Regions from separate parts of the Chitinibacter sp. ZOR0017 genome, predicted to be linked through region 1. Evidence: predicted binding sites of a transcription regulator. Region 1 holds the regulator's gene; the other holds the start of a gene.

Region 1 (5,339 bases):
ATGAATTTCTGGTGGCGCTCGATAAACTCGCGCGTGGAATCGATCCCGCGCAATTGCAAAATATAATTGCGCACCGCCGACTCAACCAGCACCGCCAGATTACGGCCGGCGGCTACCGGAATCACCAATTTGCGCACCGGCACATCCAGAATCGCCTGGGTAGCCGCCTGCATCTGCAGCCGATCGACCGGCGTGAGCGATTCACCACCGGCTTTGGCCAAATGGATAATCAATTTCAATGTTTTCTTGGGCCGCACCGCCGTCTCACCAAAAATGGTGCGAATATTCAGCACCCCAATCCCACGCACTTCCAGGAAATCGCGCAACATCGGCGGGCAGCGCCCTTCCAGGGTTTCCGGGTTGGTGCGATACACCTCGACCACATCATCGGCCACCAAGCCATGGCCGCGTGAAATCAGCTCGAGCGCCAATTCGGATTTACCCATGGATGACTCACCGGTAAGCAATACGCCCACCTCCAGCACATCCATAAATACCCCATGCAGGTGTGTCGATACAGCCAGCGCCTTACTTAGGTAGTAGCGCAATACCTCCATTAAATACGGAGATTGCTCAGGGCTAGTGAGCAAAGGTACATGATGACGCTCGGCCGCATCGCGCAAGGCATCGGGTACCACTTGGCCGTTGGCGACAATCATGGCCGCCATTTCATTGCCAAAGAGCTGATTCAAGCTACTGAGCTGCACCTCTGGGGATAGCGCATTGAGGTAAGCGACTTCGGCAATCCCGAGTACTTGAATCCGGTTGGGGTGCACAAAATTCAAATGCCCAACCAGCGACAATGAGGGCTTTTGCTCACTTTCGTCATTCGAGAGCAGATTATTTGCCCCAGATTGACCGGCAACCCAGGTGAGGCGCAATTTTTCGGCGTTATCAATAAACAGCTGGCGGGCAGTAATCTGTGGCATACCGGTCTCAAAAAAAAACTGCATCGGCACATGGATGCAGTTTTGATTATGAAGCAGGCCAGTGGCTGGCGTCCAGCCAAGCTGGCCGAGTCAATTAGGCAAAATCGGCGCCGTAGGGCTCCCAGCTGGCGATCCGCTCCCAGACCTGATGCGCTTCGGTCATGGTGTTTAGCTCTTCACGCAACTGCTTGTCGGAAAACAGCTGCGCCAACTCGGACAGAATCTGCAAATGCAGATCGGTGGCATTGGCTGGCACCAGCAGCACAAAAATCAAAGCCACAGGCTTGCTATCTGGGGCATCAAATGGAATCGGCTCTTTCAGGCGTACAAACGCACCGGTGGCTTCTTTCAGACCTTTGATCCGGCCGTGTGGAATCGCCACGCCTTGGCCAAGGCCAGTGGAGCCCAGTTTTTCGCGGGCAAACAGGCTATCGAAGATCACGCTGCGCGCGATGCCATGGCTATTTTCAAACACGATCCCCACGTGCTCGAACACCCGCTTCTTGCTTCCCACATCCAGATCGAGAAACACATTGGTGGTTGGCAGGATTTTGGTAATGAGGCTCATGGTGTTGGTGTATTTCCTTATGGTCGAACTATTGTACTTGCCTTGCGGGCAAACAAAAACGGGAACGACTCGCGGCGTTCCCGTTGTATTGCCTACGCAACGTAATTATTCTTCGGCCACCGCCTGATGTTTCAGCGCCTCATTGCGATGCGAAGAGAGCTTTTCTTTGTGTTTGACCAGCTGGCGATCCAGTTTGTCCATCAGGACATCAATCGCGGCATACAGGTCTTCCTCAATCGATTCAATGTGGATGTCTTTACCACTGACATGCACGGTAACCTCGGCTTTGTGCTGCAGTTTATCAACCGCCAGAATGACCGTTGCATCGATCACGTTGTCAAAATGACGAATCACGCGTTCGATTTTACTGCTCACGTAATCGCGGATAGCTGGAGTAACTTCAAGATGATGACCGCTGATATTGAGGTTCATATTATTGCTCCTTCGTTTTTATGCGCCCATTACAGGCTTTTGCGCTGACTGGCAGGCGCGATACCTAACGCCTCCCGATATTTAGCAACGGTGCGCCGCGCAACTGCCACACCCTGCTTTGCGAGTTCTTCCGTTATAGCATTATCGGATAACGGTTTCTGTGCATTTTCCTGCTGGACCAGCTGTTTGATCAAAGCTTTGATCGCGGTCGCCGAGTTTTCCCCACCGCTGTCATTTTCAACATGACTACCGAAGAAATATTTGTACTCCAAAACCCCGCGGGGTGTCAGCATAAATTTTTGCGTTGTCACCCGCGAGATAGTGGATTCATGCAAATCCAGCTCTTCGGCGATGTCCCGTAGCACCAAGGGTTTCATCGCCACTTCGCCATATTCAAAGAACGCTTGCTGCCGCGCCACAATCGCTTGCGCCACGCGCAAAATAGTATTGCCACGCTGCTCAATGCTTTTAATTAACCAGCGCGCTTCCTGCAGCTGGCCTGCCAAACTCTCGCCAGCTTGCCCCTGCAACACCCGCGCATACATCTCATTAACTTTCAGCTTGGGTTGCGCCGCCTGATTCAGCCGTACCGACCAGCGGCCGCGCACCTTTTGCACCAGCACATCCGGCACAACATAGCGGGCCGTTTCGCCCCCCCAATTGGCCGCCGGACGCGGGTTCAAACTACGAATAATCTGCTGCGCTTCTTTTAACTGGACTTCATTGCACTGCAAAAGTTTCTTTAAACGAGTGAAATCCCGTACCGCGAGTAATTCCAAGCCTTCTAGCAACACCCGTTTAGCTAACTCTACCGTAGGGCTGGGCGGCAATTGTTTGAGCTGGAGCAATAAACACTCGCCCAGCGAGCGCGCGCCGACGCCCAATGGCTCCAGCTGCAATAAATGCTGATGTGCGATCTGCAGTTCAGCCATTTCCAGCTCAAGCTCCGCGACGAACTCCGCTGGCAGCTGCTCAAATACTTCTTCTAGCGACACCGGCAATAAGCCATCGTCGTCCAGCGCTTCAATGAGCATGGTGAGCAAAGCAAAATCACGGGAAGGTAAAGCCAGCAAGCGAGCTTGCGCCAACAGGTGATCACGCAGGCTAAGTTCAATGGCAACCCGCAGCGTGGGATCATGCTCGTCATCATCATCAAACGATTGGCTACCACGCACCTCATCCCAGCGCAGCCCATCATCTTCAAAATCATCACGCTCGTTGGCGCTGGTGTCTTGGGCTTCGCTGGCATCGGCACTATCCAGACCATGGTCTTCGCGTTCGAGCAGCGGATTGTCAGCGAGGTACTGCTCGATTTCCTGTTGAAAATCCAGCGTAGAGAGTTGCAGCAGTTTGATCGACTGCTGAAGTTGTGGCGTGAGGTTGAGCTGCTGCGCCATGCGCAGCTGCAGACTTTGCTTCATAAACTGCGGCCAGTGATGCTACATACGGAAATGCTCGCCCAAATACACGCGGCGAACATCTTCATTATTCACAATCTCGGCCGGTTTACCAGCCGCCATCACGGCCCCTTCGGAGATGATATAGGCGCGGTCACAAATCCCGAGGGTTTCTCGTACATTGTGATCGGTAATCAGCACCCCGATGCCCCGCTCTTTCAAAAAGCCAATAATGCGTTGAATATCAATCACCGCAATCGGGTCTACCCCGGCAAATGGCTCATCCAGCAACACAAACTGCGGGTTGGAAGCCAGTGCGCGGGCGATCTCCACCCGGCGGCGCTCACCGCCTGACAAACTCATGGCATTGCTGTTGCGCAAATGCCCCACATGCAGGTCATGCAGCAAGGCATCGAGTCGCTCGGCGATCTCGGTTTTGTCCTTGTAATGCAGCTCCAGTACCGCCTGAATGTTTTCCGCTACGGTCATTTTGCGGAAAATCGACGCCTCTTGCGGCAAATAACCCAAGCCCAAACGCGCCCGCTGGTGAATAGGCTGCTGGCTAACATCAACGCCATCGAGTTCAATCCGGCCCTCATCCATGCGCACGAGGCCCACAATCATGTAGAAGCTGGTGGTTTTACCGGCACCATTGGGGCCCAAGAGGCCCACCACTTCACCGCTGCTGACTTCGAGCGAGACATCACGCACCACCGTGCGTTTTTTGTAGGACTTTTGTAGATGCTGGGCTTTCAGCGTACTCATTGGCTAACTTCTTTCTTGGCTGGCTGGCTGGCGTCTTTTTTCTTCGGGTTCAGCGTGATATTCACCCGACCGCCCGCCTTACTTTGCGCTTGGTAAAACTCGGTATTCATGTCGTAGGTAATTTTATCGCCCACCACCAAATCCTGATTACGCTTAACCCAGGCTTTGTCCATCAACACCAGAAAACCCTTTGCGCCGTCGTAATCAAAGCGGAGTGCTTCGGCATCCAGTGGCTCACCCGAATCCAGCCGCTGCTTGAAACGCACCGGGCGGCCTTCACCTTGAGCAAACTGATGGCCTTGTTCATCTTGCCGCGTGGTCAGTTTATCGGCCCGCATCACCATCGTGCCCTGCGTCACGACGACATTGCCGGTACAGACGCTTTGCTGGGTCTTTTGATCCATCACGCAGTTATCCGCCACGATATTCATCGGTTTCTCGCGGTCGGCAGTTTCGGCCCACGCAGAATTAGCGAGCAGCAGTGCCAGTAAGGGCAGCGCGAGCAGTCGGGACATAAGTCATTCTCACTTTGGATAGTAAATTCAGAGTTTGCTGGGCATTATCGGCGATAAAGCCCACCGCTTCGGCATGATGCGGGCCCATATCCGCCACCACCGGCGTGCTAGCGCGGGCGATGCTGGTCGCCTGATCATAAAACACATCGCTACTGCGCACGACCAATTCAGCTTGCTGGCCGAATGCCGCACGGCGTAGTTCTGTCGCATCTTCAAACCAAACCTGCGAGGCTTTGTTGGTGGTTTTCGCCCGCACGCCGGTCACCACAATATTGGGTTTACCCGGTTCAGTCTGGGTGAGCTTTGGCTGTTTAAACAGCAGCGTGTCATTGGCCCGCAGGTGTTTCACTTCCTGCGCGATCAGCGTCGAGCGGATCTGCCCTTGCTCGTCAAAGCGCTGCAATACCCCCAGATTTACAATCATATCCGGGGTATTGGGGTCGGCCTCGACCGTAATGACGGTTTGAATCGCAGCCCGGCTCAAGCCCCAGATCAGGGCCCCAACCAGCAGCAGCAACACAAGGGGCAGCGCCCAGATGGTTAAACTACGCAAGCGTTTTCCCCTGCCAGCCCATTAAGCCAGATACGGCGCTAAAGCCGCATCCAGTGTACCTTGGCTGGCCATAATCAATTCGCAGACTTCGCGCACTGCGCCATGCCCGCCCTGGCGGCCAGTCACATAATGCGCGTGCTGTTGCACCAGCTCTGGCGCAGCCGGCACGGCCACCGCAAA
Region 2 (5,339 bases), on a different contig from region 1:
GTTCACAATGGTTTGCATGATGGTGTCTTGCGCTTTGACGGTCTGCGCATTGGCCTGATAGTTACGCTGGGCGGTAATCAGGTTCACCAGCTCGCTAGTCAGATCGACGTTGGAGTCTTCCAAAGCGGCGGCTTGCAGCAAACCGGTATTACCACGACCCGGGGCATTGGTCAGCGGTTGCCCAGAGTTAAACGACTCGGCCCAGCGGTTATCACCCAGTGGCTGCAAGCCCTGTGGATTGGTGAAGGTTGAGAGCACGATCTTGGCCACATTGCGGCTTTGCCCATTGGAATAGCGCCCTTGCACGACCCCTTCTTTACTCACCGAAATACCGGTCAAAATCCCATCGGTATAACCATCTTGCGTGAGGGTATTCACGTTATACGGGCTACCAAACTGGGTCGATTTATCAAAGTACATCTGGAAATTCAGCCCAGACGAACCATTATTCAGTGCGGCGGCACTCACCGAGAAGGTGCTGCCGCCGGTTGGCAAGCCGGTGGGCTTACCATTGGTATCGAAAGTCAGCGTGGTTTTCAGGCCTGCCGCAGCGGCCGCGGTGGCCGATGCCGTTTGTGCGGCGGCCAGTACTGTTGCAGCAGTTGCGCCGGGCGCTGCCGCCGCGGTGGCTGCCGCGGTGGCCACTGCAGCTGCCGCTGCGGTACCTTCGGTGGCGGCTGCGGCCGCGATTGCGGCATTCACCGAAGCGGCTGTCGCACCACCAATCGAGGCTGCGGTCGTGGCAGCAGAAATCGTTGCCGCTGATTGCACCCCGATTGAGGCATCAGAATTCACCACCTTGCCATCCAAGGTGTAGCGCACATCCCAAGTATTGGTCGCGCCACCTGCAGCCGGGTCTTGCTTGCGGAAGTAATAAGTCTGCGTATGCGCCACACCCAGCGAGTCATAGACTGTCGCCGAGGTCGAGTAGTTGTAAGTGGTTGGGTCAGTCGATGAGAACGTAATGCTGGCCGGAATCACTTTATCCGCCGCATTCAGGTTCAGACCCATGGTCAAACCTGCGCCGGTCACGCCTGAGGCACCAGTGGCACGCGCGCCAATATTGGAAAACTGCAGCTGAATCGGCTGTGGTGTAGAGCCTTCCAGGAAAATACCGGTACCGGCATCCACTGGCCAGCCAGTTAAAAACTGGCCGTTATTCACGATAAAACCTTCTTTATCCAGCTGAAACTGGCCATTACGCGCATAGCTGATACTGCCGGTTTGATCCTGCATACGGAAAAAACCATTCCCGGTAATCGCAATATCCAGCGGGCTATTGGTGGTGGTGGTATTACCCTGCGAAAACTGCTGGGCAATCGTGGTCACTTTGGCACCAATCCCGGCAATATTGGCGGCAGTACCAAAGGTGCTGGCATAAATATCGGCAAATTCAGCGCGCGAGCCTTTAAAGCCAACGGTATTCACGTTGGCAACGTTATTGCCGATCACGTCCAGATTTTTGGCCGCTGCATTCAGGCCACTTAAACCTTGCTGGAAACCCATGATTCGCTCCTTACTTAGGCTTTCGCATCGCGGATCTGCACGATGGTGCCGAATCCTGTTTTATTACCGTTGGTGAGATAGACACTCACGCCATCGCTACCAAACTCGACTGACTTGGCGATTTGCCAGGTCGTTGGCAGTAAAGCAATATCCTTGCCATCTTTCACGGCCGAGGCGGTAATCGTGTAATTACCGGCCGCGGCCATGCTGCCGTCCGGTTTTTTACCATCCCAATTCACCTGCACCAGACCGGATGTCGTGGTATTGACTGGCAATTTGGTCACTTCCACGCCTTTTTCGTCGCGAATCGTCACAAAGCCATTACTCGCCCCATCTGGCACGGTAACGCGCAGATCTGCAGCCGTTGAGCCATCAAAGCGGAAACCGTTGCCGGGCGAGAGGATTTCTTTGCCGATCAGATTTGCCGCCTGCATCACCTGCGTGCCGGCATACATGCCGGCCATTTGCGACATGGTTTGGTTGAGTTTTTCGATCCCGCTCACCGTATTGATCTGAGCGATCTGGCTGGTGGTTTGCGCGTTATCCATCGGATTCATCGGATCTTGAGTTTGCAGCTGCTTGACCAGCAATTTCATAAAGCGATCTTGCTGCTCTTCCATTTCCGTTTTGGTCGTGGTTTTGCGCGTATTGAGCGAGCTGTAATCAAACGAAGAACCAGAAACTGGGGTGGTAGCCATGATTTAACTCCTCAATTACACCTGACCCAGCGACAGCGTACGCATCAGCAGGGTTTTGGCGGTATTCATCACATCAATATTGGTTTGGTAAGAACGCGAGGCCGAGATCATATTGGTCATCTCATCCACCACATTCACATTCGGCATTGCCACATAGCCATTGGCATCGGCAAACGGGCTTTTCGGGTCAAACACCATCTTGGGCGGTGATTGATCTTCGATCACCCCCGCCACCTGCACTCCCACCGATTGCTTGTTACTCGCCGTTAAAGGCTGAGCCTGAAACACCACCTGCTTGGCACGGTAGGGTTGGCCGTTGGAGCTGGTAATCGATTCCGCATTGGCCAGATTACTGGCCACGGCATTCAGGCGCGCCGATTGCGCCCGCATCCCCGAAGCCGCCACATCAAATACTCGAAACATCGACATGCTGTTGTGCGCCTTTTACTTGATTACTGGCCGGTCAGTGCCGTTTTCATCGATTCAATGCGCCGCTGCAGGAAGGTGACAGAGGCCTGATAGCGGATCGCATTGTCGGTAAATTCTTTCATCTCGGTATCCATATCGACGGTATTGCCATCGATCGAGGGCTGCCGCTCGTTGCGGTACTGCAGCCCCGGGGTAAAGAGATCGATGGTTTGGCTGGGCTGCAGATGCCGGGCATTGCTGGTGGCCAGCTGCGCCGGGGCCTGCTGCTGGCGCGCCGCCTCGTAGGCCGCTTTAAAGTCAAAATCGCGCGCCTTGTAGTTGGGCGTATCTGCATTGGCAATATTGGAAGCCAGCACTTCCTGGCGGTACGAACGCAGCTTGAGCGCTGTTTCCTGATTGCGAAAATGATTGTCGATTTTTGACAGCATGCCGAGGAGCTCCATAAGAACAGCCTAATGCAAGCACAAAATATGCCAACGCTAAACGCACTCAGCTTCCCGCGCTGAGCGCCTGATTTAATGGCACTTTTAGCACGCCCCGGGGCCGATCTGCGGGCGCAATGGGCAAAACCGCTCGGCGGCAGCGGCAAGGCTTGCCGCCACGGCTAGCAGCCATGCGGCAATCGCAATAAAAAAGGGATACCCAAACAGGTATCCCTTTCAAATCAATATTGGCATTAGCCTCTAGGGCCATACCCCCGACACTAGCAACCGCGCATAATCACCTGCTCGCGCACCGTACTGGCCTGCAGCTGCACTTGCAACACCGCTAGCGCGGCCGCGGCATTGGCAGCACCGCACATGAATAAATCCACCGCCGCATAGCCATGCTCGGGCCAGGTATGGATGCTGATGTGCGATTCCATCAGTAGCAGCATGCCAGTCACCCCTTGCGCAGGGCCAAAATGATGAAAATGCTGCTGCAACACCTGTGCTTGCCCGGCACGGGCGGCGGCCAGCATGGCGGCGGCGATTAGGTCTGGATCGGCCAAGCAGCTGGCCGGGCAGCCGCTCAAGTCGGCGATTAAATGCCGGCCCACGGCCAGATTAGGCGGGGCCAAGCTGGCCAGCGCCTGCGCATCACGCTTCATTTATGCCCCCCACCCGAGCTCCAGCCACCTGAGGACGAGCCACTACTCCAGCCTCGGCTGCCCCCGGATGAAGACGACGATGACTCACTGCAAGACGAGAGATTAAACAAGGTGCAGATGGTGATGATGGCTATACAGTAGAGCTTATACAAACCGGCTTTCATTCATCATCCCCATTGCCTTGACTCAGCGGCCAATGCAGCGCATAGGCGGCAATCCCCGTCCAGAACAGCTGCTCGATCAGCTCATCGGCAAACAGCGCCAGCGGCAGATTAATGGCCAGCAAAATCAGCGTATAGCGCCAGGCCAGGCTACGGCTCACCTCGCCATCGTCGCCCGCTGGGCGCAGGCTTTTAATGTCTTGTTTACCAAACCACTGCGCGATTTGCTGATTACTCACCACCTTGGCTTGCGACCACACGACTTCTTCGGCGTTGACTTCTTTACTGAGCGTGAATTCGCCCTGCCGGTATTCCTGCAAATGCACCCGATCGCCAACGCTCACCCGCCAGTTAAACGCCCCGGCGGCATACAGCACTTTGGCGCCATAGGCGGGAAAACGCTGTGGATAGCGCTGGCCATCGAGCACCACATGCTGCGCGCTCCAGCTCTCCGGCAGACGATTGAGCACCGTCACCCAGCTCCAGCCATCTTGCGCTTCCACCAGCCAGCGAAAGCCTTGCTGCCAGTTGTACAGCAGGTATTCGGTCCAGTGGCTATCCGCATCATCGGTTTCGGCCATTTCGATCAGGCCGATGACGGTCCATTTCACGCCTTCGATCATCGCGCCATCGCCGCAATCCAGCGTGGCATGATAGCGCTCGGCCTCGGTGTGCTTGGCCAGCACCAGCGCCCGATCGCCCGAGCAATCGACTTCCGAACCACACGCCGCGCAGACCAGTTGCGTCGCCACCCCGGCTCGATACGGCAAAGGGCTGCCGCAATTGGGGCAGTCGAGCACATGCGCCGCACCCTTGATGCGCCCGGCACTACGCTGAATATCTTCATCACTGCGCAGCAATTGCATTTGCAGCGCCGCAAGCTGCACCGCCTCACCCACATAGAGTTGCGGCTGGGTTTGCGTTGCGGATACATCGGAATAATCCAGCGTCAGAAAGCGCTCGCCACTGCGACAATCCACAACCTGCGCCTGATAGCCGTTGCCTACCACAAAGGGCAATTCGCCCTGCCCGCCGACGCAATTGGCCACCCGCTTGTCGGTCACCACAAATGCTCGCCCGCCGTGCTCGTAACGCCCTTCGGGCTGCAGCGCTGTCCAGGCTGGCGCATTGCTGGCCAGCCCCAACGGCAAAGTCACCATATACTGGCCGCTGGCATCGGCTAGCCAGCCAAATTTGCCATCAGCAAAACCAATAAACCACTCATTCCACAGGCCTGCGGCGTAGCGCAACTGAATCCGCCCCAGCACCGTAAACGCGCTCCCGGCAAAGACGCCGCTGGCGCCAATTTGCAGCGGCGAATAGTCTTCGAGCACCTGCCCAATCTTGCCAAGGTCTTTCACCTCGTCAGCATTGCGCAGCACCCGGCTCTGGCAATACTCGCAGACCGCCAAAGCAGAAATGGTGGAGCGAAAAAGCACCTCAGCGCCACACGAG

Evidence for each region. Region 1 encodes sigma-54, which starts transcription at its own class of promoters, with help from an activator protein. Its sites were predicted from a motif close to CTGGCACGCTTCATGCTT; they were not measured.
Region 2: a site for sigma-54 is predicted at 3,093-3,110, ahead of flgB (flagellar basal body rod protein FlgB). Genes of this name have one in related genera too.

The regions. Positions count from the first base shown of each region.
Region 1 is NZ_JTLG01000034.1:79,662-85,000, forward strand. Features, by position in the region: gene hprK (HPr(Ser) kinase/phosphatase) at 1-929, opposite strand, end outside; gene L991_RS11475 (PTS sugar transporter subunit IIA) at 1,024-1,497, opposite strand; gene hpf (ribosome hibernation-promoting factor, HPF/YfiA family) at 1,603-1,929, opposite strand; gene L991_RS11485 (RNA polymerase factor sigma-54) at 1,959-3,350, opposite strand; gene lptB (LPS export ABC transporter ATP-binding protein) at 3,369-4,091, opposite strand; gene lptA (lipopolysaccharide transport periplasmic protein LptA) at 4,088-4,606, opposite strand; gene lptC (LPS export ABC transporter periplasmic protein LptC) at 4,560-5,159, opposite strand; gene kdsC (3-deoxy-manno-octulosonate-8-phosphatase KdsC) at 5,181-5,339, opposite strand, start outside.
Region 2 is NZ_JTLG01000023.1:36,924-42,262, forward strand. Features, by position in the region: gene L991_RS09030 (flagellar hook protein FlgE) at 1-1,506, opposite strand, end outside; gene L991_RS09035 (flagellar hook assembly protein FlgD) at 1,521-2,204, opposite strand; gene flgC (flagellar basal body rod protein FlgC) at 2,220-2,633, opposite strand; gene flgB (flagellar basal body rod protein FlgB) at 2,657-3,061, opposite strand; gene speD (adenosylmethionine decarboxylase) at 3,337-3,723, opposite strand; gene L991_RS09055 (DUF4178 domain-containing protein) at 3,884-5,339, opposite strand, start outside.